Regions from separate parts of the Mesorhizobium sp. WSM4823 genome, predicted to be linked through region 1. Evidence: predicted binding sites of a transcription regulator. Region 1 holds the regulator's gene; each other region holds the start of a gene.
The links. The regulator LexA, encoded in region 1, represses DNA repair genes until DNA is damaged. The targets are predictions, from matches to a motif close to TGTTCNNNNTGTGTTCNG.
Positions count from the first base shown of each region.

Region 1 (9,898 bases):
TGGTCGGCGTGTTCTTGCCGGAGTGGATCATGCCGGTGGCCGAGACGTTGAAGGCGCTGGGCACCGACCACGCCTGGGTCGCCCATGGCGACGGCTATGACGAGATTACCACCACCGGTGAAACCCAAGTGGCCGAACTGGTCGGCGGCGAGATCCGCAGCTTCACACTGACCCCGGAAGCGGTCGGGCTGAAGCGTCACACCAAGGACGAATTGCGCGGCGGCGACGCCGCCTACAACGCCCAGGCGCTGCGCGACATGCTGGGCGGCGCTGCCGGCGCCTTTCGCGACACGGTGCTGATGAACGCCGGCGCCGGACTGGTGGTGGCGGGCAAGGCGACGACGCTTGCCGACGGCATGGCGACGGCGGCGCAAGCCATCGACAGCGGCCGCGCGCTGCAAGTACTCGACCGACTGGTCGAGATTTCGAACGGATAGAGCCGTGTCTGACATTCTGCGCAAGATCGAAGCCTACAAGCGCGACGAGATCGCGGCGGCAAAGGCGCGCGTGCCGCTTGCCGAGATCAAGGCGCGGGCGAAAGACGCCGATGCGCCACGCGGCTTTCTTTCGGCCCTTGAAGCCAAGCGCAAATCCGGCAGTTTCGCGCTGATCGCCGAGATCAAGAAGGCGAGCCCGTCCAAGGGTTTGATTCGCGCCGATTTCGATCCGCCGACACTGGCCAAGGCCTATGCGAAAGGTGGTGCCGCCTGCCTTTCGGTGCTGACCGACGCGCCGTCCTTCCAGGGCGCGCCTGAATTCCTCACCGATGCGCGTAACGCCGTGACATTGCCCGCCTTGCGCAAGGATTTTCTGTTCGAGCCTTATCAGGTGTTCGAAGCCCGCGCGTGGGGCGCGGATGCCATCCTGATCATCATGGCGAGCGTCGATGACGCCATGGCCAGGGAGCTCGAAACGACAGCTTTCGAACTCGGCATGGACGCGCTGGTCGAGGTGCATGACGAGGTCGAGACGGAACGCGCGCTGAAACTGTCGTCACGGCTGATCGGCATCAACAACCGCAACCTCCGGACGTTCGAAACCAGTCTCGATACTTCGGAGCGGCTCGCGGCGATGGTGCCGGCCGACCGCCTGCTGGTCAGCGAGAGCGGTATTTTCTCGCACGAGGACTGCCGCAGGCTGGAAAAAAGCGACATCGGCACCTTCCTTGTCGGCGAGAGCCTGATGCGGCAACAGGACGTGGCTGCCGCAACGCACCTGCTTTTGACGGGCAAGGCACCGGCTCATGCATCGGCCCGAAAATCGGAATCGATTTTCGGAGAGCACGATGCATAAATCCAGCGTGCTAGAGCGTACTATGTGCGTCCAAACGGACGCACGTCGCTTTAAGGCCATCTGACGATGGCGGCTGCCCTCACCCATCTTGGCGCGACAGGCGAAGCCAACATGGTCGATGTCGGCGACAAGGCGGAGACGACGCGCACGGCGATCGCCAAGGGTTTCGTCTCGATGCTGCCGGAGACGCTCAAAATGATCCTCGATGGCGACGCCAAGAAGGGCGACGTGCTCGGTACGGCGCGCATCGCCGGCATCATGGCGGCCAAGAGGACGCATGAGCTGATTCCGCTCTGCCATCCGCTACTGTTGACCAAGATATCCGTCGACATCGAACCGGACGCGACGCTGCCCGGCCTGAAGGTCACGGCGTTGGCCCGCGTCACCGGTAAGACCGGCGTCGAGATGGAGGCGCTGGCCGCCGTCTCGGTCGCTTGCCTGACCATTTACGACATGGCCAAGGCGGTCGACCGCGCCATGGTGATCTCCGGCATCAGGCTGGTGGAAAAGACCGGCGGCAAATCCGGCGACTACAAGGTAGGCGCCCAAGAGGCGGGCCAATAATGGCGCTGCTTCCGGTCGCCGAGGCGCTAGAGCGCCTGCTTGAAGATGCTGCGCCCTTGCGAGCTGAAAGCGTCGCCCTGATGGACGCCGCCGACCGCGTGCTGGCGGAGCCGCTCACGGCGCTCCGCACCCAGCCGCCCTTCAACGCGTCCGCCATGGACGGCTATGCAGTGCGGGTCGAGGATGTCGCCGCCGTGCCGGCAACACTTTCGGTGATCGGCATAGCGCCGGCCGGACGCGGCTTTGCCGGAACAGTCGGCCCGGTGGAGGCCGTGCGCATCTTCACCGGCGCGCCGCTTCCCGCAGGCGCCGACACCATCGTTATCCAGGAGAATGTCCGCGACCTCGGCGGTGGCAGCATCGAAGTGACCGCTTCGACGGTTGAGGGCCGCAACATCCGCCGCCTCGGGCTTGACTTCTCAAAGGGCGACGTTCTGCTGGAGAAAGGCCGCCTGCTTGATCCGGCGGCGTTGTCGCTGGCGGCGGCGGCCAACCATCCGCAGGTCAGCGTGGTGAAACGGCCGTTGGTCGCCATCATCGCTACCGGCGACGAATTGCTGCCGCCGGGCAGCGAGCCTGGCCCCGACCAGATCATCTCGTCAAATGCCTATGGCGTCGCCGCCGCAGCCCGCTTGGTCGGCGCCGACGCGCTCGATCTCGGCATCGCCTCCGACCGCAAGGAGGCGATCGCCGCGCTGGTGAAAAAAGCGGTCGATGCAGGAGCCGACGTCATCGTCACGCTGGGCGGCGCCTCAGTCGGCGACCACGACCTTGTCCATGACGTGCTGACTGGCGAAGGCATGACGCTCGATTTCTGGAAGATCGCCATGCGGCCGGGCAAACCGCTGATGTTCGGCCGGCTGGGCGACGTCCGCTGCATCGGCCTGCCTGGCAATCCAGTGGCGAGCCTGGTCTGCACACAGCTTTTCCTGAAGCCGTTGCTTGCGCGGCTCGGCGGCCGCGCCTACCGGCAGGACATGCGTCAGGCGCGGCTCGGCGCCGCCATGCCGGCCAACGATCTCAGGCAGGACTATGTACGCGCGGTGGTGAAGGAAGACGCCGGCACGCTAACGGCGACGCCGTTCGGCATCCAGGATTCCTCGATGCTCAGGATGCTGGCCGACGCGAACGGGCTGATCGTGCGTGAGCCATTTGCACCCCCAGCCGCGACAGGCGCCGCCTGCAGCGTGCTGATGTTACGCTGAACAAACCGTCAACGCATTCATTAAACTTTAAACAGTTGCGGAACACAACTGGAACAGATAGTGTTTGTTCTGGGTTTGTTTTTCTGATTCTGTTGGGGGTCGCGATGCTGACACGCAAACAACATGAGCTGTTGATGTTCATCCACGAGCGGCTGAAGGAAAGCGGCATTCCGCCATCGTTCGACGAGATGAAGGAAGCGCTCGACCTCGCCTCCAAGTCGGGTATTCATCGGCTGATCACGGCGCTGGAGGAGCGCGGCTTCATTCGCCGGCTGCCCAACCGCGCTCGCGCGCTGGAAGTGCTGCGCTTGCCCGATTCGATCGCGCCCGGCCTCAATGCGGCGCGCAAATTCTCGCCGAGCGTCATTCAGGGCAGCCTTGGGCAGAGCAGCCATGGGCAGGGCAGCCTCGGGCGGCAGATCAAGCCGGCGCCTTCACGCATGCCTGCGGCCGGCAACGACGACGACGTTGTCGCCACCGTCTCCATCCCGGTGATGGGTCGTATCGCTGCCGGTGTGCCGATCGATGCCATCCAGCACCAGACGCATTCGATCTCGGTGCCACCGGACATGATCACCGGCGGCGCGCACTACGCGCTGGAGGTCAAAGGTGATTCGATGATCGAGGCCGGCATTTTTGACGGCGATACGGTCATCATCCGCAACGCCGACACCGCCCAACCTGGCGAGATCATTGTCGCCCTGGTTGACGAGGAGGAAGCGACGCTGAAGCGGTTCCGCCGCAAAGGCGCCTCGATCGCCCTGGAAGCCGCCAATCCGGCCTATGAGACGCGCATATTCGGGCCGGACCGGGTCAAGGTGCAAGGCAAGCTGGTCGGGTTGATCCGGCGTTACTGAGCGACAGCTTTCCCGGGTTTCTCGGCCTTGCGGTATGGCGGCAAGCCCCTCGCCTCGCGCGAGAATCTCCGCTGCTCATGCCAGGGCCTATATGGCTGTTCGACGGCAAAACGGATTTCTGCGCGCGTCGTCGCAGATAGCGGGTCGAAGAAAACGGCGGCACTGCCCATGCGAGCGAGCTGGCGTTTGGTGACGACGAGAACCAGCGGGTTGCGGCAGGGATTATAATAGGCCGTGGCATCGTCGATGACGATCAAATCCGCAAAGCCACAGGCTGGCCGCGCGGTTTTGCGGTCATCGGCGAGCGCGATGATCGCGCCGGACGGATGCCGGGCGATGCAGAGGCCGTCAGTGCAGTAGAAAGGCGATCCCGGCGGCAGGTCGGCCGGATCGGCGATGTCGAACCGCACGTCTCCTTTTTCGAATGTCTCCGGCTCGACAATGGTCGCTGAAATCAGCGCATGTTTCCAATTGTCGGTGGTGAATTCGTTCGAACGCACTCGGTTGATGGCAAGTTCGCCGCCGCCGATCGGCAGCGCCACCAGATGTGCGTCCTCCGAGATCAGCACGTCGGGGGTGCGTGTCTCGGAAATCGTTAGCAGGCCGGCGAGCGCAAAGGGAAGTGCCGCAAGCCGCAACCATGTCGTCGCCATTGTGGCAATGACCAGGGCGACCGTCACCATCAGAACCGACTGCAACGAAATCAGCCCGACTGCATCGACCGGCGAACGCTCGGAGATCCATCCCGATATTGCAATCATCGCCGTCAGCCCCTTGCCCATCATGTAGAGGAAAGGCCCGTCGAGGCCGAAAGGCATTGCCAAGGCGCTGACGACGGCCAGGAACATGACGACCGTGACGATCGGCATGACGGCCAGATTGGCGAACAGGCTGAGCGGCGAGACGCGCTGGAAGTGCCAGATGGCGAAAAGCGCGGTGGCGCTGCCGGCAATGATGGAGGTCATTGCGATTGCACCTGTCCCAGCGAGGAGTTTCCGCGTGACGAAAGCGACCGGTGACCGTCGCTGCGGCGGCGCCTTGGCCTTGTCGGCACGATAGTCTGACCAGCCTGCATAGGCGCCTACGAGGGCTGCGGTCGCGGCGAAGGACATCTGGAAGCTGGGGCCGACCACCTCGTGCGGCGACACGACGATGACGGCGATCGCTGAAATCGTCAGATTGCGCATGGTGAGTGCGGCCCGATCGAACAGCACGGCGACAAGCATCACCGCCAACATGATGAAGCTGCGCTCAGCCGCGACCACGACACCGGAAAAAATGAGATAGGCAGCTATGGAAACGAGTGCGGCGCCGGCCGCATATTTTTTGACCGGCCTGCGCGACGAAAAATCGGGAAACAGCGCAAAGGCGCCGCGCAGCAATCCCATGATGGTGCCGGCGACAAGCGCCATGTGCAGGCCGGAAATGGAGATGATGTGATAGATGCCGGTGCGCCGCATCGATTCGTTGATCTCTTCGGGGATGCCGGCACGCACGCCGACGATCAGCGCTGCGGCAATCTCCCCCTCGGCGCCACCGATGCTGTCCCTGATATGGTCGGCGATGCTTTCGCGCGCCTTTTCGATCGAGGCGGAAAGGCGCGCGGCTAACGGTGCATCCTCGGAAGCGACGATCTTCGGATTGCCGAGGAAAAAGCCGCTGGCGCCAATACCGGCGAAATAGCTGTCGAAGGAGAAGTCATAGCTGTCCGGCCTAACCGGGCCAGTCGGAGGCAGAAGCCTCACATAGCCGGTTACCACCGAGCCTGCGGTCATCTCGGCGGGAGTTTTGCGTGCCGAAACCCTGACACGTTCCGGTGCATAACGCAGTGTCGGCCGAGCGGTCGATATCACGTCGATGGTCAGCCTGATCCGGCCGTTCGCCATCTGGTCGAGCCTGACGATGCGGCCGGTGAGCTGGGTCTGGATTACCGAACCGAGCATCTGCGTTCCCGCGCGCCAGGTTTCAACCTTGGCGGCGAGCACACCGAGTGCGCACAGCAACGCTGCCATGAAACACAAATGCGTTTTGCGCCATGACCGCGTGACCGCTGCACACAATGCCGTGAGGACCACGACGGCGATGGGTTGGGGAAAGCCCGGTTCCACGGCAAGCGAAAAATAGACGATCACGCCGGATGCCAGGAAAACCGGCACCAGCAGGAAGGCGACGCCGCGGTCGAGTTCCATGCCGGCCGCCGAAACAACGCTGTTGCGGACAGCGGATGGTGCGAGGCGACGGAACTGTCGGCGGAAGCCAACGACAAGCCCGGGTGTTGGACTGGGTATTGGCGCGGAGCGGGCTGGCGAAAGAGGCTGGATGCCCGGGTGCGACCCAGGCAACGAAACGGGTAGCGGCTCGGCGTGAGGAACGTCGGCAAACAGCGATCGTTCGCTGACGCTTGCGACCGCGCCCTCGCTCTCGTTCACGCCGCGGCCTGGTCCAGCCATCGGGTCTGCCCCTTGCGCCCTTGACCTCCTATGCTACATGAACGCGCGACGCGCGAAAGTCCGCGCAACCACATCCGTTTCCTGCGCCTGCCCGAGAGTTCCATGTCCGACAAGGTCGTCACCCGTTTTGCCCCCTCGCCCACCGGCTTCCTGCATATTGGCGGGGCGCGCACGGCGCTGTTCAACTGGCTGTATTCGAAACACACCGGCGGCACGATGCTGCTGCGCATCGAGGACACCGATCGTGAGCGTTCGACGGCTGCGGCAACCGCTGCCATCCTCGACGGACTCTCCTGGCTCGGCCTCACCTGGGACGGCGAGCCGGTATCGCAGTTCGAGCGCGCGCCGCGCCACCGCGAGGTGGCCGAGGAGTTGGTGCGCATGGGCAAGGCCTATTATTGCTATGCGACGCCAGCCGAGCTGGAGGCGATGCGCGAGAGCGCGCGGGCCAAGGGGCTCCCTCCCCGCTACGATGGACGCTGGCGCGATCGCGACCCGTCGGAGGCGCCTGCGGGCGTTAAGGGCGCCATCCGCATCAAGGCGCCGACCGAGGGCGAGACGGTGGTGGATGATCTCGTGCAGGGTGAGGTGCGCTTCCCCAACAAGGATCTCGACGATTTCATCATCCTGCGCTCGGACGGCAATCCGACCTATATGCATGCTGTCGTCGTTGACGACCATGACATGGGCATCACCCACATCATCCGCGGCGACGATCATCTGACCAACGCCGCCCGCCAGATGGTGATCTATCGAGCCATGGGCTGGGACGTGCCGTCGATGTCGCATATTCCGCTGATCCACGGCGCCGACGGCGCCAAGCTGTCGAAGCGACATGGTGCGCTCGGTGTCGAGGCCTATCGCGCCATGGGCTATCTGCCCGAGGCGCTGCTCAACTACCTGGCGCGGCTCGGCTGGAGCCATGGCGACGACGAAGTGATGTCGATCAAGGACATGATTGCCTGGTTCGATATCGGCGACGTCAACAAGGGCGCCGCTCGTTTCGACTTCGCCAAGCTGGAGGCCCTGAACGGCGTGCATATGCGCCGGATGAGCGACGCCGAATTGCTCGATATCTTCATCGCCACCTTGCCCTATCTCGAAGGCGGCCCGGCGATCGCAACGCGCCTCGACGACACGCGCAAGGCGCAATTGCTTGCAGCGCTGCCAGGCCTGAAGGAGCGCGCCAAGACGCTGGTCGAGCTTGTCGACGGCGCCGGCTTCCTGTTCGCCGAGCGGCCGCTGCCGATCGACGAGAAGGCGGCAGCGCTGCTCAGCGGTGAGGCGCGCGAGATCCTGCGGGGTGCCCACGCGGTGCTGAAGGCAGTTTCAGGTGACTGGACGGCCGCCGCCGCGGAGGCTGCGATCCGCGAATATGCTCTGGCAGGCGGTCATAAGCTCGGTGCCGTGGCCCAACCTCTGCGTGCCGCGCTGACCGGCAAAAGCACCTCGCCCGGCGTGTTCGATGTGCTTGCCGTGCTTGGCCGCGACGAAAGCCTGGCGCGCATATCCGATCAAATCGATTAGCAAAACTGGCCCAAGAAGATTGGCATTGAAAGGCGGGTTTCGCAGTGCAACATTAGGTCTTGGCCCAATTTGGCACGCAAATCCAAAAGCGGGCGCAAACGCGCGAACTCCGATCCTTTCGACGTGTTGCGTTGCAGATATATTGCCTTGCCGGCAGTGAGAAAACCAAAAGGAGTTTGCAATGTCCGAAGCTGCGACAAAGATGGAATTTGGCGGCAAAACCCAAGCATCGACTGCAAAACTTGAATTCGGCGGCAAAACTCACGAGCTCAGGGTGCGAAGCGGTTCGGTCGGACCAGATGTCATCGACATCGGCTCGCTTTACAGCACCACCGGGGCCTTCACCTACGATCCCGGCTTCACGTCGACGGCAAGCTGCGAGTCGGAAATCACCTTCATCGATGGCGATGCCGGCATTCTTTTGCACCGCGGTTACCCCATCGACCAGCTGGCCGAGCATGGCGACTTCCTCGAAGTCTGCTACCTCTTGCTCTATGGCGAATTGCCGACCAAGGCGCAGAAGGACGATTTCGACTACCGGGTGACGCGCCACACCATGGTGCACGAGCAGATGTCACGCTTTTTCACCGGCTTTCGCCGCGACGCGCATCCGATGGCGGTGATGTGCGGCGTGGTCGGCGCGCTGTCGGCTTTCTATCACGACTCCACCGATATCTCGGACCCCTACCAGCGCATGGTCGCATCGATGCGGCTGATTGCCAAAATGCCGACGATAGCGGCGATGGCCTACAAATATCACATCGGCCAGCCCTTCATTTACCCGAAGAACGAGCTGAATTTCGCGGCCAACTTCCTGCATATGTGCTTCGCCGTGCCGTGCGAGGAATACAAGATCAACCCGGTGCTGGCGCGTGCGATGGAGCGCATCTTCATCCTGCACGCCGATCACGAGCAGAACGCCTCGACCTCGACCGTCCGCCTCGCCGGCTCGTCGGGCGCCAATCCGTTTGCCTGTATCGCTGCCGGCATCGCTTGCCTGTGGGGACCGGCGCATGGCGGCGCCAACGAGGCCGCTCTGAACATGCTGGGCGAGATCGGTCATGTCGACCACATCCCGGAATTCATCGCCCGCGCCAAGGATAAGAACGATCCGTTCCGATTGATGGGCTTTGGCCACCGCGTCTACAAGAACTACGATCCGCGCGCCAAGATCATGCAGAAGACCGCACATGAGGTGCTGGGCGAACTCGGCATCAAGGACGATCCGCTGCTCGACATCGCCATGGAGCTGGAAAAGATCGCGTTGACCGATGCCTATTTCATCGAGAAGAAGCTTTATCCGAACGTCGATTTCTATTCGGGCATCACGCTCAAGGCGCTGGGCTTCCCCACCACAATGTTCACCGTGCTGTTCGCGGTCGCCCGCACAGTCGGTTGGATCGCGCAGTGGAAAGAGATGATCGAGGATCCGCACCAGAAGATCGGCCGTCCGCGCCAGCTCTATACAGGTGCGCCGGAACGGGATTACGTGCCTATTGCGAAGCGGTAGTTGAGCGAATAGTGAGTAGCGAATAGGAAGAAGACAGCGAACGCTAGACGCCAGTCTGCCCCTACTCGCTATTCGCTACTCCCTATTCGCTTCTTTATGTACTCCATCACCACCCCCGCCGCGATATCGCCGGACGGCCTGCCGGTGGCCATGCGTCTGGCCACTTCGGCAAAACCGTCCTTCTGCCAAGTGCGGTAGGCAGTGTCGGAAAACAGCGCTTCCAGCTGCCGCGCCAGATAGTGTGGCCGCACATATTCATTGTAGTGCTCGGTCACCACCGGACGGTCGGCGATGAGATTGGGCAAGGCGGCGCTCCATACGGTGATCAAGCGTTGGGCCATCCGCATGACCGGATCGAGCCGGTAGCAGGAGATCATCGGCACGCCCGACAGCGCCAGTTCCAGCGACACCGTTCCCGATGCGATCAGCGCCGCATCGGCCTTGCCGAAAGCCTGCCATTTGCGTTCGGGATCAAGGATGATCTCCGGCTTC
Region 1 is NZ_JBVVQL010000002.1:460,718-470,615, reverse strand. Features, by position in the region: gene trpD (anthranilate phosphoribosyltransferase) at 1-437, shown strand, start outside; gene trpC (indole-3-glycerol phosphate synthase TrpC) at 442-1,293, shown strand; gene moaC (cyclic pyranopterin monophosphate synthase MoaC) at 1,360-1,857, shown strand; gene AC0L26_RS07160 (molybdopterin molybdotransferase MoeA) at 1,857-3,062, shown strand; gene lexA (transcriptional repressor LexA) at 3,167-3,919, shown strand; gene AC0L26_RS07150 (ComEC/Rec2 family competence protein) at 3,913-6,369, opposite strand; gene gltX (glutamate--tRNA ligase) at 6,472-7,896, shown strand; gene gltA (citrate synthase) at 8,078-9,406, shown strand; gene lpxB (lipid-A-disaccharide synthase) at 9,475-9,898, opposite strand, start outside.

Region 2 (9,898 bases), 190 kb from region 1:
ATCATGTCAGGGCTGGAAAAATTGGTTTTCGTTTCATCTTCCAAACCCGACTTCATCCATTCATAGGACATCAGCAGGGCCGCCTGGGCGATGTTGAGCGAAGAGAAGGCGGGATCGACCGGGAAGGTGACGATCTCGTCGGCCAGGCCGACCTCGTCATTGTAGAGCCCAAACCGCTCGCGGCCGAACAGGATGCCGGTGCGCTGCCCGGCTTGCTGGCGTGCTCTCAACGCCCTGCCCGCCTCGACCGGTCCGCGCACCGGCTTGAAATTATCGCGCGCGCGCGCCGTGGTGGCGAAGACGAAGTTCAGGTCGGCAACCGCCGAGGCCAGATCGTCAAAGACCGTGACGGCATCGATGACATGGTCGGCGCGGCTCGCGGCAGCGCGCGCCTTCTCGCTTGGCCAGCCGTCGCGCGGATTGACGAGGCGCAGTTCGGCAAGGCCAAAGTTCGCCATGGCGCGCGCGACCATGCCGATATTCTCGCCGAGCTGTGGCTCGACGAGGATGATCGCCGGGCCTGCGGCAGGAGGGATGTCATTGCTGGCTTGCATGATTTTAATGAACTGCTGTTTGCGGCATTTCAGCGTCCCCTGCCATATCCGGCCGCGAAAATGAAGCTTTCACAAAGAGCGGCCAATGGCGGTGGTCGAGCCAGGCCGCGCGGATCGCCGTTTGCGCGGCCAAAAATGCTTTGATATACGGGCCGCATCCCCGGCCGAAGCCATGCGGGCAAGGCCGTTCCGATCCCCAACAATGAGGCATTCTTTCCATGGCGAAGATCAAGGTGGCGAACCCAGTCGTCGAACTCGACGGCGACGAGATGACCCGCATCATCTGGCAGTTCATCAAGGACAAGCTGATCCACCCCTATCTCGACCTCAAGCTTGAATATTACGACCTCGGCGTCGAACACCGCGACGCCACCAACGACCAGGTGACCATCGATTCGGCCAACGCCATCAAGAAGCATGGCGTCGGCGTGAAATGCGCGACGATCACGCCCGACGAGCAGCGCGTCGAGGAATTCAAGCTGAAGAAGATGTGGAAGTCGCCGAACGGCACGATCCGCAACATCCTCGGCGGCACCATCTTTCGCGAGCCGATCATCATGAAGAACGTGCCGCGGCTGGTGCCCGGCTGGACCAAGCCGATCATTGTCGGCCGTCATGCCTTCGGCGACCAGTACCGCGCCACCGACTTCCGCTTTCCCGGCAAGGGCAAGCTGACGATCAAGTTCGTCGGCGAGGACGGCAAGGTGATCGAGCATGAGGTGTTCGATGCGCCTGCCGCCGGCGTCGCCATGGCCATGTACAATCTCGACGAGTCGATCCGGGAATTCGCCCGCGCCTCGCTGAATTACGGCCTGCTGCGCAATTATCCGGTCTATCTCTCGACCAAGAACACCATCCTCAAGGCCTATGACGGCCGCTTCAAGGACATTTTCCAGGAAGTCTACGAGGCTGAGTTCGAAGCCGAATTCAAGGCGAAAAAGATCTGGTACGAGCACCGGCTGATCGACGACATGGTCGCCTCCAGCCTGAAATGGTCGGGCGGCTATGTCTGGGCCTGCAAGAACTATGATGGCGACGTGCAATCGGACACGGTGGCGCAAGGTTTTGGGTCGCTCGGCCTGATGACCTCCGTGCTGATGACACCGGACGGCAAGACGGTGGAGGCGGAGGCCGCGCATGGCACCGTCACCCGTCACTATCGCCAGCATCAGAAGGGCGAGGAAACCTCGACCAATTCGATCGCCTCGATCTTCGCCTGGACGCGCGGCCTCGCCCATCGCGCCAAGCTCGACGACAACGCCGACCTGAAGCGTTTTGCCGAGACGCTCGAAAGGGTTTGCATCCAGACCGTCGAGGCCGGTTTCATGACTAAGGACCTGTCGCTGCTGATCGGACCCGACCAGCCATGGCTTTCGACCACCGGCTTCCTCGACAAGATCGACGAGAATCTGCAGAAGGCGATGGCCTGACGGCCAAAACCCGGCAACATCGAAGGCTCCGAGAGGAGCCTTCTTCTTAGGGCAAGCAACGAGAGCGGAAGAAGGGGTGATCGATGACCAAGCCGATCCTCTACGGGGCGGACTACAGCGTCTATGTGCGCATCGTCCGCCTCGCGCTCGAGGAAAGGGCATCGACTACGAGCTCGTGCCGGTTGATGTCTTCGCGGCTGAAGGCATTCCCGGCTGGTACTTCGAGCACCATCCGTTTGGGCGCATCCCGGCCTTCGAGCATGACGGCTTTCGCCTGTTCGAAGCGAGCGCGATTGCGCGCTATGTCGACGAAGCGTTTGGTGGGCCGGCTTTGCAGCCGGTTGAGGTTCGGCCTCGCGCAACCATGAACCAGATCATCGGCATGCTCGACGCCTATGCCTATCGGGCGATGGTCTGGGATGTCGCTGTCGAGCGGCTGGAGAAGACGGCGCCTGACGAAGCCCTGATCGCCGACGGGCTTTTAAAGGCCCGCAAGACGTTGCAGGCGCTCTCCTCACTGAAAGCCCCGAGACCATGGCTGATGGGAAGCGAGTTGACGCTGGCCGACCTGCATGCAGCACCGATCATCGCCTATTTCGTCAAGGTGGCCGAAGGACGGGATCTGCTGGCCGAGTTCGCCGATATCCAGGCTTGGTGGGTTCGCATCGCCGAGCGCCCGAGTTTTGCCCGTACTGAAAAGGCCGGGTGAGGCGAAGCGGCCCCCGAATGGCAGCTGCTCATTCAGGAAGGTAGATTTCCGCCTTCATGAAGGTCTTCGCACGACCTACGATCAGCACGCGATCTCCAGCCAAGTCGCACAGCAAATGCCCGCCGCGCCGCGAGCATTGGAATGCCGACAGATGCGTCTTGCCGAGTTTTTCAGCCCAGTAAGGCACCAACGTTGCATGAGTGGAGCCAGTCACCGGATCCTCGGGAATGCCCGCCCCAGGCACGAAATAACGCGAGACGAAATCGTGGGCTCGCCCAGGCGCGGTAATGACCAGGCCAAGAGGATGAAGGGTTCCGATCCTGAGCAGATCGGGAACGAATGACCGTACGGATGCCTCGTCGGCAAGTTCGACAAACAGGTTTTCGAAATTGCGGAAGCTCGAAACAGGCGCCAGAGGAAGTATCTCTTGCAGCGCCAGCGTTAACTTCCCGCCGAGCGGCTGCGGCGGAAAACACGGCAGATCGAGCTGGTAGGCGCCTTCCCGCTGCGAAACCCGCAACTCACCCACCCGCGTGGCAAAGGCCATGTCGCCAGGCACATTGTGTTCCGCGGCCAATACATGGGCGGTCGCAAGAGTAGCATGGCCACAGAAGTCTACTTCATGAACCGGCGTGAACCAGCGCAAATCCCAACCCTTGCCATTCGGCCGCGCAAACGCGGTTTCAGCAAGATTGTTCTCGTTTGCGATGGCCTGCATCACATCGTCCGATAGCCAGTCTGCCAAAACGAGAACCGCAGCAGGGTTGCCTTGGAAAGCCCGTTCGGCAAAAGCGTCGACTTGATACATGGTCAACGTTGCCACATCATCCCCGCTGCCACTTCGGCCTCGCGTGCAGGTTCACGCAGCTTCGAGCGCAGCCTTCACCGCGGCAATCGCATCCTCGGCCTTCGAGGCATCCGGGCCACCGGCCTGGGCCATATCAGGCCGACCGCCGCCGCCCTGCCCGCCCAAGGCGGCGGATGCCACGCGCACCAGATCGACGGCGCTGAAGCGACCGGTCAGGTCGTCGGTGACGCCGACCACGACGCTCGCCTTGTTGTCCTCGCCAGCGCCAACGAAGACGACGATGCCGGAGCCGAGCGACTTCTTGCCGGCATCGGCGAGCGGCTTCAGATCCTTCGGCGAAACGCCGGATACCGCCTTACCGAGGAAACCGACACCGGCGATGGTTTCGTTTTCCGCAGGCACGCCGGATGGCGAGCGGTCGCCCAGCGCCAGCTTCTTGCGCGCCTCGGTCAGTTCCTTCTCGAGCCTCTTGCGCTCATCGAGCAGCGCCTCGACGCGCGCCGGCACATCGGCCGGCGATATCTTCAGCGTGGCAGCGACCGCCTTCAGCCGTTTGTCCTGCTCGTCCAGATGCTTTCTGGCCGCCTCCCCGGTCAACGCCTCGATACGGCGCACGCCGGCGGCGACAGCGCTGTCCGACACGACGCGCACCAGACCGATATCGCCGGTCGCCCTGACATGCGTGCCGCCGCAGAGCTCGACCGAATAGGGCCGGTTGGCCTTGGCGCCATGCAGGCCCGTACCCATCGAAACGACGCGCACTTCGTCGCCATACTTCTCGCCGAACAGCGCCATGGCGCCCTCCGCAATGGCATCGTCAACCGACATCAGCCGCGTAGTGACCGGGCTGTTCTGCACGACGATCTCGTTCGCCATCCGCTCGACCTCTTCGAGCTCGTCCGGCGAAATCGGCTTGTTGTGCGAGATGTCGAAGCGCAGACGCTCGGGCGCGACCAGCGAGCCCTTCTGCGCGACATGGGTGCCAAGCACCTCGCGCAGCGCCTCATGGATCAGATGCGTCGCGGAATGGTTCGCGCGCAGCCTGGAGCGACGCGCATGGTCGACCTTCAGCTGGACGGTTGCGCCCGTATTGACCGTGCCGTTGACCACCTTGCCGAGATGCACGAACAGCCCATCGGCCTTCTTCTGCGTATCGGAGATCTCGATCGAGAACCCCTCGCCTGAAATGGTGCCGGTATCGCCCATCTGGCCGCCGGACTCGCCATAGAACGGCGTCTGGTTGACAACCACGGCAACGGCGTGGCCCTTGGCCGCGCTGTCGACGGTCTTGCCGTCCCTGACCAGCGCCTGGATGATGCCTTCCGCCTGCTCGGTCTCGTAGCCGAGGAATTCGGTGGCGCCGTTCTTCTCGCGCACCGGGAACCACACCGTTTCGGTCGCGGCCTCGCCGGAACCTGCCCAGCTCTTGCGCGCCTCGGCCTTCTGCTGCTCCATCGCATTGGTGAAGCCGGCAAGGTCGACCGAGATGTTGCGCTGACGCAGCGCGTCCTGTGTCAGGTCGAGTGGAAAGCCATAGGTGTCGTAGAGTTTGAAGGCTGTCTCGCCATCCAGCATGTCACCGGCGCCTAGCCTTTCCGTCGCCTCCGAAAGCAGGCCCAAGCCGCGCACCAGGGTCTTGCGGAAACGGGTTTCTTCAAGCTTCAGCGTCTCGGTGATCATCTGTTCGCCGCGCAGCAGTTCCGGGTAGGCCTGGCCCATCTCGCGCACCAGCGCCGGCACCAGGCGCCACATCAGGGGATCGCGGGCACCGAGCAACTGCGCATGGCGCATGGCGCGGCGCATGATGCGACGAAGCACATAGCCGCGGCCTTCATTGGACGGCAGCACACCGTCGGCCACCAGGAAGCAGGATGAACGCAAATGGTCGGCGATGACGCGGAACGATGCGACGGTGTCCGCATCCGGACCGCGGCCGAGCGCGGATGACGCAGCGTCGATCAGGTGACGGAACAGGTCGGTTTCGAAGACGCTCTCCGCTCCTTGCAGAATGGAGGCCATGCGCTCCAGGCCCATGCCGGTGTCGATCGACGGGCGCGGCAGGTCGATGCGCTCGTCCTTCGTCACCTGTTCATACTGCATGAACACCAGGTTCCAGAATTCGAGGAAACGGTCGCCATCCTCCTCGGGGCTGCCGGGAGGGCCGCCCCAGATGTGCTCGCCACGGTCGATGAAGATTTCCGAGCACGGTCCGCAAGGTCCGGTATCGCCCATTGCCCAGAAATTGTCCGAGGTCGGAATGCGGATGATGCGATCGTCGGAAAAGCCGGCGATCTTCTTCCAGAAGTCGGCGGCCTCGTCATCGGTGTGATAGACGGTGACCAGCAGCTTGTCCTGCTTCAGCCCGAACTCCTCGGTGATCAGGTTCCAGGCAAGCTCGATGGCGCGTTCCTTGAAATAGTCGCCGAATGAGAAATTGCCGAGCATCTCGAAGAAGGTCAGGTGGCGCGCCGTGTAGCCGACATTGTCGAGGTCATTGTGCTTGCCGCCGGCGCGTACGCTCTTCTGAGCCGTCGTAGCACGCGAATAGGGCCGCTTTTCCAGGCCGGTGAAGACGTTCTTGAACTGCACCATGCCGGCGTTGGTGAACATCAGCGTCGGGTCGTTGCGCGGCACCAGCGGGCTCGACGCGACGACCTCATGACCCTCCTTGCGGAAATAGTCGAGGAATGTCGACCGGATCTCGTTCACGCCACTCATGAATAATTCTGCCTTCTGGAGAGAATCGCCGGCCCGGCCGACGGTAAATGGGGTCTTCATTTTAGAAGATGGACTTGGCCTTTTAGCGATCACGCCGCAGCCTGTCCAGAAACACGGAATTGGGCCAATTCGTGCCGCTTGCCGGTCGTCTCCGCGCTACATCTGAAACGCAAACCGCCGGCGCTAAGCCGGCGGTTTGAAACGCAACAATACAGAACTCGATTACATAAGCTGGAGGTGATGAACCGGGATTATGGCCAAACTCTGGCCACCACTGAGGCCTTACATCGCGCCAGCTTCATCCTCGAAACCATCGTCGCCGCCTTCGGAACCACCACTCTCGAGGAATTTCTCCGCGATCAGCCCGGCATTCTGCCTCAGCGCCAGCTCGATCTCGCGCGCCGTGTCGGGATTGTCGCGCAGGAACAGTTTGGCGTTCTCACGGCCCTGGCCGAGACGCTGCGAATTGTAGGAGAACCAGGCGCCCGACTTCTCGACCACACCGGCCTTGACGCCGAGGTCGACCAGCTCGCCGGTCTTGGACACGCCCTCGCCATACATGATGTCGAACTCGACCACCTTGAAGGGCGGCGCCAGCTTGTTCTTGACCACCTTGACGCGGGTCTGGTTGCCGACGACCTCGTCGCGATCCTTGACCGAGCCGATGCGGCGAATGTCGAGCCGCACCGAAGCATAGAATTTCAGCGCGTTGCCGCCGGTCGTGGTCTCGGGTGAGCCGAACATGACGCCGATCTTCATGCGAATCTGGTTGATGAAGATGACCATGGTGTTGGAGCGCGAGATCGAGGCGGTCAGCTTGCGCAGCGCCTGGCTCATCAGGCGGGCCTGCAGGCCGGGCAGCGAATCGCCCATCTCGCCCTCGATTTCGGCGCGCGGCGTCAGCGCCGCGACCGAATCGACCACCAGCACGTCGATGGCACCGGAACGCACCAGCGTGTCGCAGATCTCCAGTGCCTGCTCGCCGGTGTCAGGCTGCGAGATCAGGAGGTTTTCCAGATCGACGCCAAGCTTGCGGGCATAGACCGGGTCGAGTGCGTGCTCGGCATCAACGAAGGCGCAGATGCCGCCCTTCTTCTGGGCTTCGGCCACCGTGTGTAGCGCCAGCGTCGTCTTGCCCGAGCTTTCCGGCCCATAGATCTCGACGATGCGGCCGCGCGGCAGACCGCCGACACCAAGCGCGATATCGAGGCCGAGAGAGCCGGTCGGCACCGTTTCGATCTCGACGACCTGCTCGTTTGCGCCGAGCCGCATGATCGAGCCCTTGCCGAAAGCACGCTCGATTTGCGACAGCGCCGCATCCAGAGCCTTTGATTTGTCCACTGCCTTGTCCTCTACAAGCCGCAAAGAATTCTGAGCCATGATACATCACCCCTTGGTCGTCAATGAAGGCCGGACAATCCGTAATCCTTCTTAATTTGTACCTTATTTGTTCTCGTTTGGCAAGAGGCATCAAATGGCTGAAAAACAAACGATATCCGTATTTGTTCTTTTTTTGTTTCGCATTTTTCGGCTCGGATCTATCCCGCACCCTCGGCGGGATCGTGGTGCCATCTTCCGAATCGCGCCGTAGGTTGCCGGGTTGCGCCGGACAACCTAGTCTCCACCCGGCAATCAGCAAAGGTCATCTCGCCGGCATGACGAAGTCGCCGACAATCCTGGCCGTAGGCGGCGCCTATATAGACCGACGCGGCCAGGTCTCGGGCGCTTTTGTGTCGGCGGCGTCAAATCCCGGCACGATGCGTGAGGCTGTCGGCGGCGCCGTCTTCAATGCCCTGCGCAGCGCCGTGCGGCGCGGCGTCTCCGGGTCGCTGCTTTCGGTGCGCGGCGGCGATGCTCCGGCCGATACGGTGTCGCGCGCCATCCATGCTGCCGGCATTGCCGATCTGTCCGCGGTGTTCCTCGATCGCGCGACGCCGAGCAACACGATGCTGGTCGACGGCGACGGCGCGCTGATCGTCGGCCTTGCCGACATGGCGCTCTACGATCTGGCGCTTGCCAAGCAGATCCGCCGCGCCAAGGTGCGCGAGGCCATCGACACTGCCGATGCGGTCCTGTGCGACGCTAACCTGCCGTCGACGGCGTTGGAGCGGCTGGTGGCGCTTGCCGCCGGCAAGCCGGTCTTCGCCCTTGCCGTCTCACCGGCCAAGGCGACGCGGCTCGCGCCGATGCTCGGCAGTCTGGCGCTGGTCTTCATGAACCGGCGCGAGGCCGTCGCACTCGCCGATGTCGATACCGGCGCCGCGGAGCAAGACGTCGTCGACGGTCTGAGGCGCGCGGGCCTCAAAGGTGGCGTGGTGACGGCCGATGACGGTCCGGTGCTGGGTTTCGACGAAGCCGGCGCCTTCTCGATCCTGCCGCCAGGAAAGGTCTCGGACAGCGCCGGCGATGCGCTGGCGGGTGCAACGGTGGCTGCCCTGCTCAACGGCCTGATACTGCGCGCAGCACTGCGCGAAGGCGTTGCCGCGGCGATGGTTGCCGTCGAGGGTACGGGGCTTGCGCCGGCTTTCACGGCTGCGAGTTTTGCCGACGCGCTGACGCTTGTGCCCGAGGCACGGGAAATTGCCAGCGGGGAGGCCGCCTACTTGCCGGCCCGCCGCCCCGCCTCATAGGCCCGGCGCGCCCACACCGCCATCTCGTCCGGATCGTCGAAGGCACTGTCGGGAATGCTCCAATACGGCATCGAGACCAGCTTGCCATGCCTCGAGCCGGTATAAGTCCATTGCCGGCAGCCGGCCGCTTCGAATTCCGGCGCACTTTCGGCGTCGGCCTTCAGCAAAAGTTCGCCACGAAGGACGATCGCCACGATGACGCCGTCGAAATAAATGCCCTTGCCACCGAACAGTTTTCGTATGCTGACCGGGCCAAGCCCTTCGAAAAGCTCGGCGATGCGTTCATTGTCCATGCGTCGATCATGTCACCCGGATTTCTCCTTGTCATCGCCGCGACCAGCACCATCCTGACAAGTTGAGACCAATTTCGTCGGAGTTTTGTCATGCCGCTTCTGCTCAAAGGGTCCTGCCGGTGCAATGCCGTCCGCTTCGAGGTGGAAAGCCCCACGCCGGTGCCGTTCATGCTGTGCTACTGCTCGATCTGCCGCAAGCAGCAGGGCGGCGGCGGCTTTGCCATCAATCTCGGCGCCGATTTCGACACGTTGAAAATCAAGGGCAAGCGCCATCTTGGCGTCTACCAGGCGGAGATCGAGGACGACGAACATCCGCAATGCGAGATTTCGTCAGGCGAGCGGAATTTCTGCAGGAAATGCGGATCGGCACTCTGGCTCTACGATCCGACCTGGCCGGAGTTGGTCCATCCCTTCGCCTCGGCGATCAACACAGATCTGCCGAAACCGCCTGAAAAGGTGCACCTCATGCTGAAATACAAGGCGAACTGGGTCGAGCCCGATATCGGCAAGGATGACAAGAGCTTCGATGTCTATCCCGAGGAGTCGATCGCCGACTGGCACAAGCGGACGGGAATGTGGGTGGACTGACCGCTCAGGCCGAAGCGCGTGCCTCGGCCAAGGCCTTCAGATCGGCCGGCTTGAGCTCAACCGATTCGCCGCAGCCGCAGGCCGAGCTCTGGTTCGGGTTGCGGAAGGTGAAGCCGGTGCGCAGCGTCGTCTGCTCGAAATCCATCTCGGTACCGAACAGGAAAAGCG
Region 2 is NZ_JBVVQL010000002.1:274,445-284,342, reverse strand. Features, by position in the region: gene AC0L26_RS06230 (RNA methyltransferase) at 1-554, opposite strand, end outside; gene AC0L26_RS06225 (NADP-dependent isocitrate dehydrogenase) at 773-1,984, shown strand; partial or broken gene AC0L26_RS06220 (glutathione S-transferase family protein) at 2,068-2,693, shown strand; gene AC0L26_RS06215 (PhzF family phenazine biosynthesis protein) at 2,722-3,516, opposite strand; gene alaS (alanine--tRNA ligase) at 3,553-6,219, opposite strand; gene recA (recombinase RecA) at 6,502-7,599, opposite strand; gene AC0L26_RS06200 (carbohydrate kinase family protein) at 7,875-8,849, shown strand; gene AC0L26_RS06195 (TfoX/Sxy family protein) at 8,819-9,142, opposite strand; gene AC0L26_RS06190 (GFA family protein) at 9,233-9,730, shown strand; gene sufA (Fe-S cluster assembly scaffold SufA) at 9,735-9,898, opposite strand, start outside.
Region 2: recA (recombinase RecA) is a predicted target of LexA. The motif match lies at 7,723-7,740, and genes of this name have one in related genera.

Region 3 (9,898 bases), on a different contig from region 1:
GATCGCGCCATGGCAACCCTCTGAACGCCCGGCTCCTGGGATGTCTCCGCCAGCCCCTCTATCCGACGCGAAATCTCCAGGATCCTCTCGAAAGGACGCCGCAGTTGCGCGAGTCGTTCGGTAAGTTGCTGGCCAATCGAAGAGGTGTTGTTGATGAGGTCTATGACCGGGCCGCTGAGCAGATACCCTGCGATGGCGACGACGCAGAACGACAGCAGCACCAGCAATGTCGCCGACATGACGTCGGGCATGCCATGTTTGCGCAGGAAGCGGACGATCGGCGTCAGCGTCAGCGCCAGCAGGAAAGCCAGAATGACCGGCATAAAAAAGGCACGGGCGAAGTAGAGCGCGTAGATCGCCATAAGGATGAAGATGCCGATGAGCAGCGAACGCATCAGATGGGTATCGGCGCGCGCCGCGGCGCGCGGATCCGGGCTTTCGGCAACGCCCAAAGCGGCGGGTTCGGCTTTCATTCTGACCCTCGGGGGCACACCGCAATGGTGTAGGCCATTGGGCAAAACGCCTTTGCCGCCTCAAAGTTCCGTTAGCCGGCGTGGGCGCATTGACGGCAGGCGGTTACGGCCATGCCAGTGAATCAGGTGACTGGAATCAGGCAATTGGGAAATCAGGCGATTGGGAATCAGGCGGCAGGCGCGGCCACGGCGGGAATGGCCTTCGCCGTTTCCTTGCGCACGATCGGCGCCACCTTGGTGCCGTAGAGTTCGATCGCCTTCATGATCTTGGCGTGCGGCATGGTGCCGATCGCCATTTGCAGCAGGAAGCGATCGTTGCCGAATATCCTGTGCTGGGTAACGATCTTCTCGGCCACCTGTTCGGGATTGCCGACGAACAGCGCACCGTTCGGGCCGCGTGATTGGTCGAAATGCGCCCTCGACGTCGGACCCCAGCCGCGCTCGCGGCCTATGCGGTTCATCACCTCGGCCTGCGGTCCATAAAAATCGTCGGCCGCCTGGTCGGTGGTCTCGGCGATGAAGCCGTGGACATTGAGGCTGGTGGCGAGATCAGCCGAATCGTTGCCGGCCCGCTTGGCCGCCTCCCTGTAAATATCGAACAGCGGCGCGAACCGCGCCGGCTCGCCGCCGATGATGGCCAACGCCAGCGGCAAGCCGAGTGCGCCGGCCCGCGCGGCGGATTGCGGCGTACCGCCGATCGCGATCCAGATCGGCAATCTGTCCTGGAAGGGGCGAGGATAGACCCCACGATCGTTGATCGGAGCGCGCAGCCTGCCCGACCAGGTCACCTTGACATGATCGCGAATGGCAAGCAGCAGGTCGAGCTTTTCGGCAAAGAGCTCGTCATAGTCTTCGAGATCATAGCCGAACAGCGGAAACGATTCGATGAACGAGCCGCGCCCGGCCATGATCTCGGCCCGGCCGCCGGACAAAAGATCGAGTGTCGCAAACTGCTGGAAAACGCGAACCGGATCGTCGGAGGAAAGCACGGTGACCGCGCTGGTCAGCTTTATGCGCCTGGTGCGTTCGGCCGCCGCGGCCAGGGCTACGACCGGCGCTGAAGCGGCGTAGTCGGGGCGGTGACGCTCGCCCAGCCCAAACACGTCGAGGCCGACCTGGTCGGCCAGCTCGATCTCTTCGATCAAATTGCGCAGCCGCTCATGCGCACCGATGGCGCCGGGACCCCGGTTCCGGGCTGACGTCGGCGAAGGTGTAGAGACCGAGTTCCATCATGTGTCATCCCCGTGTTTTGTTTTTCGCGCTACAGGTAGCGACCAGTCCGCCGCGCCGCCAGAGGGCCGGATGGTGAACAGTGCATGTCCGTTTCAGCCGAATTCAGCCGAAAAGGCGTCTCCCGACTGCAACAGCTCAGAATTTCATGGCTGGCATACCGTTTTGGCGCTTGAACTCTCGGCTTTCACGCGTATGTAAGCCTCGCAAATTGACTTCAGGGAAGTGGACTTGGCTATCTACAGGGAAAAAGACGTTTTCGAGCGGCGCAATGCCGCAAACGAGGCAAAGAAGGCGCTTCTCGAGCGCTTCAAAGCAAAACCGGCAGCAGACGATCCAGCGGTGCTGGCCCGACAGGCCGAACGCAAGGCGATCCTCGAAGCTCGTGCGATACGCGAGGCCGAAAAGGCCAGGCTGAAGCAGGAAAAGCTGGCGCGCGAAGCGGCCGAAAAGGCCGAGCGCGAAGCCGCTGCCGAAGCAGCGCGTATCGCTGCCGAAGAAGCTGCACAGGCGGAAGCGAAGATCCGGGAAGCCGAAGAGAACGAGCGCATCGCTCGTTTGCTCGCCGACGAGGCCGAGCGCAAGGCCAAGCGCGACGCACGCTATGCGGCGCGCAAGCAGCGCACCGGCAGGACGCCTCCGGGCTTTTCCGCGCGCTAGCGTACCTAGAGCGCGATTTACGAATCAAATTCAGGGCCGCCTTGCAGCGGCCCTGAAGGCGTTTGTGCTGCGGCCTTGCAGCAAAACTAGGCCGCTAGCTTCAGCCCAATGATGCCGCAGACGATGAGCGCGATGCAGCCCAGCCTGATCGCGGTCGCCGGCTCGCCGAGCAGCCAGATGCCAAGCAGCGCTGTGCCAACGGTGCCGATACCGGTCCACACCGCATAGGCGGTGCCGACTGGCAGCGTCTTCAGCGCCAGTCCGAGCAGGGCGAGACTGATGATCATCGAGATAACCGTCAGGACCGTCGGCAACGGCTTCGAAAAGCCGTCAGTGTATTTGAGGCCGATTGCCCAGCCGATCTCGAACAGGCCGGCGAAGAAGAGAAGAATCCACGACATCGGAACGCTCCAATGGATTGCGGGTCGTCCCGGCGGATTTCGGAGAAAGCGCGAAGTCGTCTTCGCTGCATTGATATAGAAATTTTCGGGCGCCCTATCAACAGCGACACCAGCAACATTTCAGCACCAATCGCTGATGGCGATCAGGCCTGAAATGCTGCGGGTCTCACCTTGAACCGAACGCTGAGGCTCACCTGTCCTTGAGTTTGGTCGCCTTGACGGGCGGCGCTTTCAGGGCCGGGGCAGCGGCGGGTTTTTTCGCGTCCTTCTTCGGTTTGCGGGCCTCTTTGCCCGCCTTCATCGCACCTTTAGCCATGATTCGTTTTCCTCCGGTTGTGGCAAGCGAAATGAACCAAGAGAAACGCCGAACCGCAAGAGGCATAATCTGGCGCCGGTGCCGGCCGGCGGCCATCAACCGGCTTCTAATTCGCTCGTAAACAGCGTTGGTCCGTGCAATTATCTTTTTGCACTGCAGCAACAGCCCGCGCCTTCGCCGGGCGATGATCCGGCAGGCCGGTCAGGACGACAATGCGAATCCACATCGGCTGCGAGATGAGCTTCGACTTTCCGCAGGAAACGCCGCTGATCGCGATGCTTAACGTCCACTATTCCCGCGCTTCCGATCTCGAGCGGCCGGATTTCCTGACCTCGAACCCACCAGTGCCGATCGAGAGCTACCGCGACAGTTTCGGCAATTGGTGCAACCGTCTTGTTGCCCCGCCGGGTCGCTTCACCTTCGGCACGGACGCGGTGATCCGCGATCCGGGAACTTTCGAAATGGGCGAGCTGGTTGCGTGGCAGCACGAGGTGCGCGACCTGCCGTCCGAAACATTGCTGTTCCTGCTGCCGAGCCGCTATTGCGAGAGCGACGTCCTGGCGAACGAGGCATGGCGGCTGTTCGGCCACACATCGCTCGGCATTCCACGCGTGCAGGCGGTCTGCGACTTCGTCCACAACCACATCATCTTCAATTACGGCAATGCGCGGCCGACGCGCACGGCGGCCGAAGCCTATCGTGAGCAAAGCGGCGTCTGCCGCGATTTTGCCCACCTCGCCGTCGCCTTCTGCCGCGCGCTGAACATCCCGACCCGCTACTGCACCGGCTACATCAGCGACATCGGCCTGCCGAAACCATGGTCGGACATGGATTTCGCTGCCTGGATGGAGGTCTATCTAGGCGGTCGCTGGCATGCTTTCGATCCGCGCAACAATGAGCCGCGCATAGGTCGCATCCTGATCGCCTCCGGCCGCGATGCAGCCGATGTGCCGCTGACCCATATTTTCGGGCCGGGCACGCTGGCCGGTTTCAAGGTCTGGACGGAAGAGATCATCGAATAGCGTCGGCGCATCCTTTGAACGACCGGATGGTTCGCGCGTTGTGAATGCTTATGGAGCTTCGGCGGGTGCGCCGTTAAGCTGCGAACATCGAACAGGGCAGCACACCATGGCGGCGCATGGCGGGTCGAAAAGGGTCATCTACGCGGCGCTCGCCGGCAATCTCGCGATCGCGCTGACCAAGTTCACGGCCGCCTTCTTCACCGGCAGTTCGGCGATGCTGTCGGAGGGCGTGCACTCGCTGGTCGACACCGGCAATGGCGGCCTGCTGCTCTTCGGCCTGCACCGCGCCGCCCGCCCGCCCGATCGCACACATCCGCTCGGCCACGGACGCGAGCTCTATTTCTGGAGCTTCATTGTCGCTCTTCTCGTCTTTGCACTCGGCGCCGGCGTGTCGTTCTACGAGGGCGTGATGCACATCATGGCGCCGGAGCCGGTCGTCAATGCCAAGGTGAACTACATCGTCCTCGGCCTGTCCTTCCTTTTCGAAGGCAGTTCCTGGTGGGTGGCGCTGAGGGAGTTCCGCCGAGAGAAAGGCAGGCTCGGCTGGATCGAGGCGGTGCAGCTCAGCAAGGATCCCAGCGTTTACACTGTACTGTTTGAGGACAGCGCTGCCCTTCTCGGCCTGATCGTCGCTTTCGCCGGTATATTGGCGGCGGAGGTGCTGGAGATGCCGCAACTCGACGGAGCGGCGTCGATCGGCATTGCCCTGATTCTGGCAGGGACGGCGATCTTCCTGGCGCGCGAAAGCAAGAGCCTGCTGATGGGCGAACCGGCCTCGCCCGAGACGCAGAAGCAAGTGCTGACGATCGCCCAGGAGGATCCGGCGGTGCAGCGGGCCAACGGCGTGCTGACCATCCATATGGGTCCCCGGGAGATCGTCGCCGGCTTGAGCATCGAGTTCGAGGACCATTTGTCGGCGCCCGCGATCGAGGCTTGCGTGGAACGCATTGAGGCGCGGCTGAAAGCAGAGGTGCCGGAGATCAAGCGGCTGTTCGTCAAGCCGCAGACGACCGGGATGTGGGAGCAGCGGCGCAAGGTGATCGAAGCAGCGTCTAAAGATGCGCCGGACTAGCCGGCTTGCCGTTCGCCTGGCGCACTTGCCATGCCACCGCATCGGCCCGAGAAATCGAAATTTTCGGAAGCTCGATGCGTGGATTCTAAGTATTGGCGTGTATTATGTGCGTCCAAATGCAGGGCGATCTGAGATGCTGAACGGATTTCGGGAGGAACGAAGATGAAAATCGACGGCGGGTGCCATTGCGGCGCCATCACTTACGAGGCCGAGGTCGATCCGGAAAAGACCAGTATCTGTCACTGCACCGATTGCCAGAAACTGACCGGAACGGCATTTCGAGTGACCGTGCCGGCGCCGGAGGATCACTACCGGATCATCAGGGGCACGCCGAAGATCTACATCAAGACCGCGCCGAGCGGCGCCAGGCGCGCCCAGGCCTTTTGCGGCGAGTGCGGTTCGCATCTCTACGCCACGTCGGTCGGCGACGGGCCGAAAGTCTACGGCATCAGGGTCGGCACGGCGCGGCAGCGCGATGAACTGACCCCGAGACGACAGATCTGGCATCGCTCGGCGCTGCACTGGCTGCCGGAATTCGAAGGCATGACGATCGTCGAGGAGCAGTAGCCTCTCAGTCGTCGCCTTCGACGACCCTTAATCTCAGCTGGCCGGTCTTGGAGTCGGCGATGCGTGCGCCTGCTTCGGCCCTCGCGCCGGCCCCATAGGTCGTAGCGGCCGATCCGGCATCCCCCTCCGGAGGCTGCGCGCCGAACTCCAGCGCCTCGATTTTCTGGCCGCGCTTGGTCACCTTCGACGTCGAGACGAGGATCTCGTCGATGTCCTTGGCAGACTGGCCGAAATGGCTCTGCAGCTTGCGCACCCGCTCGTCGAGACGCGAGACATCCTCCATCAGCCGGATGACTTCGCCCTGGATCAAATGCGCCTGCTCGCGCATGCGGGCGTCCTTGAGGATCGCCTGGATGACCTGGATCGACAGCATCAGCAGCGACGGCGAGACGATGACAATGCGGGCGCGGTGCGCCTTGTGGACAATCCCCTCGAAATTCTCGTGGATCTCGGCGAACACCGATTCCGACGGAACGAACATGAAGGCGGTGTCCTGCGTCTCGCCCTGGATCAGGTATTTTTCTGATATGTCGCGGACATGCACCTCGATATCCCGCCGAAACGCTTGTGCGGCGACTTTCTGCAAATCGACACCTTCGGCGGCACGGATGGCGTTCCAGGCTTCCAGCGGAAACTTTGCGTCTATGGCAAGTGCGGGCGCACCGTTCGGCATCTTCACCAGGCAGTCGGGCCGGCTGCCGTTCGACAAGGTCGCCTGGAACTCGTAAGCACCGTGCGGCAGGCCGTCGGCGACGATCGCCTCCATGCGCGACTGGCCGAAAGCACCGCGCGTCTGCTTGTTGGAGAGGATCGCCTGAAGCTGAACGACCTGGCCGGCCAGCGACTGGATGTTGCCTTGCGCGGTATCGATGACCGCCAGCCGTTCCTGCAATTTGGCCAGGCTCTCATGAGTCGATTTCGTCTGCTCGGTCATGGTCTGGCCGAGACGGCCGGTCATCGCGTCGAGGCGTTGGCCGATCGACTGTGTGAGCTCCGCCTGCCGAGCCCCGAACACTTCGGCGATGGCGCCCATGCGGCCCTGCATTTCGGCCTGACTTTGCAGGATGCCTGCCATCCGCGCCTCGGCGTCGCGGGCGTGATCGGCGGCTTCCGCGGCAGCCACCGCACGCGCCTTGGCCGACCGCCACAGCGCGATGACCAGCGCCACGAACAGGCCCAGGAGCAGGATCGCGCCGAATGCCAGTGCGTGGCCGAGCGTGATCGTGGTGGCGCCGAGCCGAGCGATCGGTTCGGATAGGATGGTGGTCAACTCGTTCATATGGACAGCATAGATGATTCGGCCTGATGGCACAGATCAAAACGTGAACGGCACTTCAAAGGCCCGGTTGACGCTTTTCGTGCGACGTCTTAGGTGAGACGCCATGTCGATCAAGCCTCTCATCATTCTTCCCGATCCCGTCCTGCGCCAGGTTTCGAAACCGGTCGAGCGCGTCGACGGCGCCTTGCGCAAACTCGCCGACGACATGCTGGAGACCATGTATGATGCGCCTGGCATCGGTCTGGCCGCGATACAGGTCGGCGAACCGTTGCGCATGCTGGTGATCGACCTCGCCAAGGAGGACGAGACGCCGGCGCCGCATGTCTTCATCAATCCCGAGGTCCTCGACAGCGCCGATCAGCGATCGGTCTATGAGGAGGGTTGCCTGTCGATCCCGGATTACTATGCCGAGGTGGAGCGGCCCGCCGCCGTGCGCGTGAAATATCTCGACCGCGACGGTAAGCTGCAAGAGATCGAGGCCGAAGGCCTGATGGCGACCTGCCTGCAGCATGAGATCGACCATCTCAACGGCGTTCTATTCATCGACCACATTTCGAAGTTGAAGCGCGACATGGTGGTGAAGAAGTTCAAGAAGCTCGCCAGGGAGAAGCCGCCGGGCAACAAGGCGCCAGGCAAGCTGGTGGGATAGGCATCATTAGGGCAATTCGCGGAAGCCCCCTCCAAGCCAAACGACGGCAAGACATACGTGCGAGAAGGATTGCCAGCCTTTGCTCTTATGGCGATATCATTCTTATGGCGATATCATAATGTCAGATGGAGACGCCGATGGCCGATATGCTGATCAGGGACATTCCCGAACCTTTGAAGCGCGAAATCGAACTGGCGGCGCGCAAATGCGGCCAGAGCTTGTCGGGCAAGGCGATCGATCTTTTGCATAAAGGCATGATCGCGGAACGAGAAGCCAAGCCAGAACCGGGTCTTTCAGCATGGGACGCGATTCGCTCGGCATTCGCCGCAGAAAATGCGATTGACGATGAGTTCGCAAAGATAACGGACGAGATCGAGGCGGAACGGAAACGCGACTTCGACGGGCTTAACCTAAAGCTCGTAAATCCGTTTGAAGCAGGTGCCTGAGCCGACTTAACGGCCAGACCAAGACCGGAACAAAAATGCCCCTGCGCGTCATCTTCATGGGTACGCCCGAATTCTCGGTGCCGACGCTGCGGGCGATCGCAGAAGCCGGGCATGAAATAGAAGCCGTCTACACCCAGCCGCCGCGCGCCGCCGGTCGCCGCGGGCTGGAGCTGACGCCGTCGCCGGTGCAGCGCGAGGCGGAGCGGTTGGGCATCGAGGTGCGGACGCCGGTGTCGCTGAAAAGCGAGGCCGAGCAGCAGGCGTTCCGAGCCTTGCGGGCCGACGTCGCCGTCGTCGTCGCCTATGGATTGCTGTTGCCCAAACCCATTCTCGAGGCGCCGCGGCTCGGCTGCCTCAATGGCCACGCATCGCTGTTGCCGCGCTGGCGCGGCGCTGCCCCCATCCAGCGCGCCGTCATGGCTGGCGATGCGGAAACCGGCATGATGGTGATGCGTATGGAAGAAGGCCTCGACACCGGCCCGGTGGCCATGGTTGAAAAATGCGCCATCGGCCCCGATATGACGGCCGGCGATCTGCACGATCGATTGATGTTCATTGCTGCTGCGCTGATGACGGAAGCGCTGGCACGGCTGGAAAGGGATGCCCTGACATTTACCACGCAAGCGACGGTGGGGGTGACCTATGCCAAAAAGATCGATAAAGCGGAGACGCGCGTGGACTGGACGCGGCCTGCTGGCGAAGTCCACGATCATGTTCGCGGCCTGTCGCCCTTTCCTGGCGCATGGTGCGAGATCGAAATCGGCGGCTGCCTGGAACGGCTGAAACTCATTCGCTCGACGCTTTCGCAAGGCGCCGGCGAGCCGGGAGGAATTCTCGACGACCGGCTGACGGTCGCCTGCGGGTCAGGCGCGATCAGGCTGGTCGAAGTTCAACGTGCGGGCGGCAGGCCCATTGCCGCGCAGGAGTTTTTGCGCGGGGCCAAGCTCAAAAAAGGAATGAAATTCTCATGAGCATGATGTCGATACGCGCGGCGACGCCGCGGGACCGTGAGGCGATCCGCCTCGTCGAGGAACATGCATTCGGCCAGCAGGCGGAGGCCGGATTGGTAGACGCGCTGGTCACCGGCGGCGATGCCGTCGTCGAACTGGTGGCGGACGAAGATGGACAGGTGGTCGGCCACATCCTGTTTTCCAGGCTTTTCGTCCAGAACGGCGGCAAGAGCTTTCCGGCGGTGGCGCTGGCGCCTTTGGCGGTCGAGCCGTCATTCCATGGCACCGGCATTGGCGGCGCGCTGGTCCGCGAGGCACATATCCGTCTGAAGGACGCTGGCGAACTGCTGGCGGTGGTGCTTGGCGACCCCGCCTATTACAGCCGTTTCGGCTACAGCCACGCACGCGCTGAAAAATTCGAAAGCGAATACCAGGGCGACGCATTGCAGGCGCTTGCCTGGGGCGAGGCGCCTGAGACCGGCAAGCTGGTCTACGCTTCGGCCTTCGGCTCTGCGCTCGCCGCCTAACCTTATCCTGCTTTAGGAATGCCGCGTTTTCGCCTCGACATCGAATATGACGGCAGCCTCTATGCAGGTTGGCAGCGTCAGGCCGACCAGCCTTCGGTGCAGCAGGCGATCGAGCAGGCGATCGAGAAATTCTGCGGCGAAGAGGTCTCGCTGCGCGGCGCCGGTCGCACCGATGCCGGCGTCCATGCCTCCGGCCAGGTGGCGCATGTCGATCTCGTCAAGGCGTGGCCGAACGACAAGGTGCGCGACGCCGTCAACGCCCATCTGCAAGTGGCCAAGGCGCGCATCGCCATCCTCCAGGCCGCC
Region 3 is NZ_JBVVQL010000004.1:323,620-333,517, reverse strand. Features, by position in the region: gene AC0L26_RS13630 (AI-2E family transporter) at 1-473, opposite strand, end outside; partial or broken gene AC0L26_RS13625 (LLM class flavin-dependent oxidoreductase) at 641-1,703, opposite strand; gene AC0L26_RS13620 (DUF6481 family protein) at 1,935-2,363, shown strand; gene sugE (quaternary ammonium compound efflux SMR transporter SugE) at 2,450-2,764, opposite strand; gene AC0L26_RS13610 (hypothetical protein) at 2,955-3,080, opposite strand; gene AC0L26_RS13605 (transglutaminase-like domain-containing protein) at 3,293-4,102, shown strand; gene AC0L26_RS13600 (cation diffusion facilitator family transporter) at 4,209-5,174, shown strand; gene AC0L26_RS13595 (GFA family protein) at 5,337-5,741, shown strand; gene AC0L26_RS13590 (DNA recombination protein RmuC) at 5,746-7,020, opposite strand; gene def (peptide deformylase) at 7,124-7,669, shown strand; gene AC0L26_RS13580 (plasmid stabilization protein) at 7,807-8,115, shown strand; gene fmt (methionyl-tRNA formyltransferase) at 8,157-9,086, shown strand; gene AC0L26_RS13570 (GNAT family N-acetyltransferase) at 9,083-9,592, shown strand; gene truA (tRNA pseudouridine(38-40) synthase TruA) at 9,611-9,898, shown strand, end outside.
Region 3: AC0L26_RS13590 (DNA recombination protein RmuC) is a predicted target of LexA. The motif match lies at 7,053-7,070, and genes of this name have one in related genera.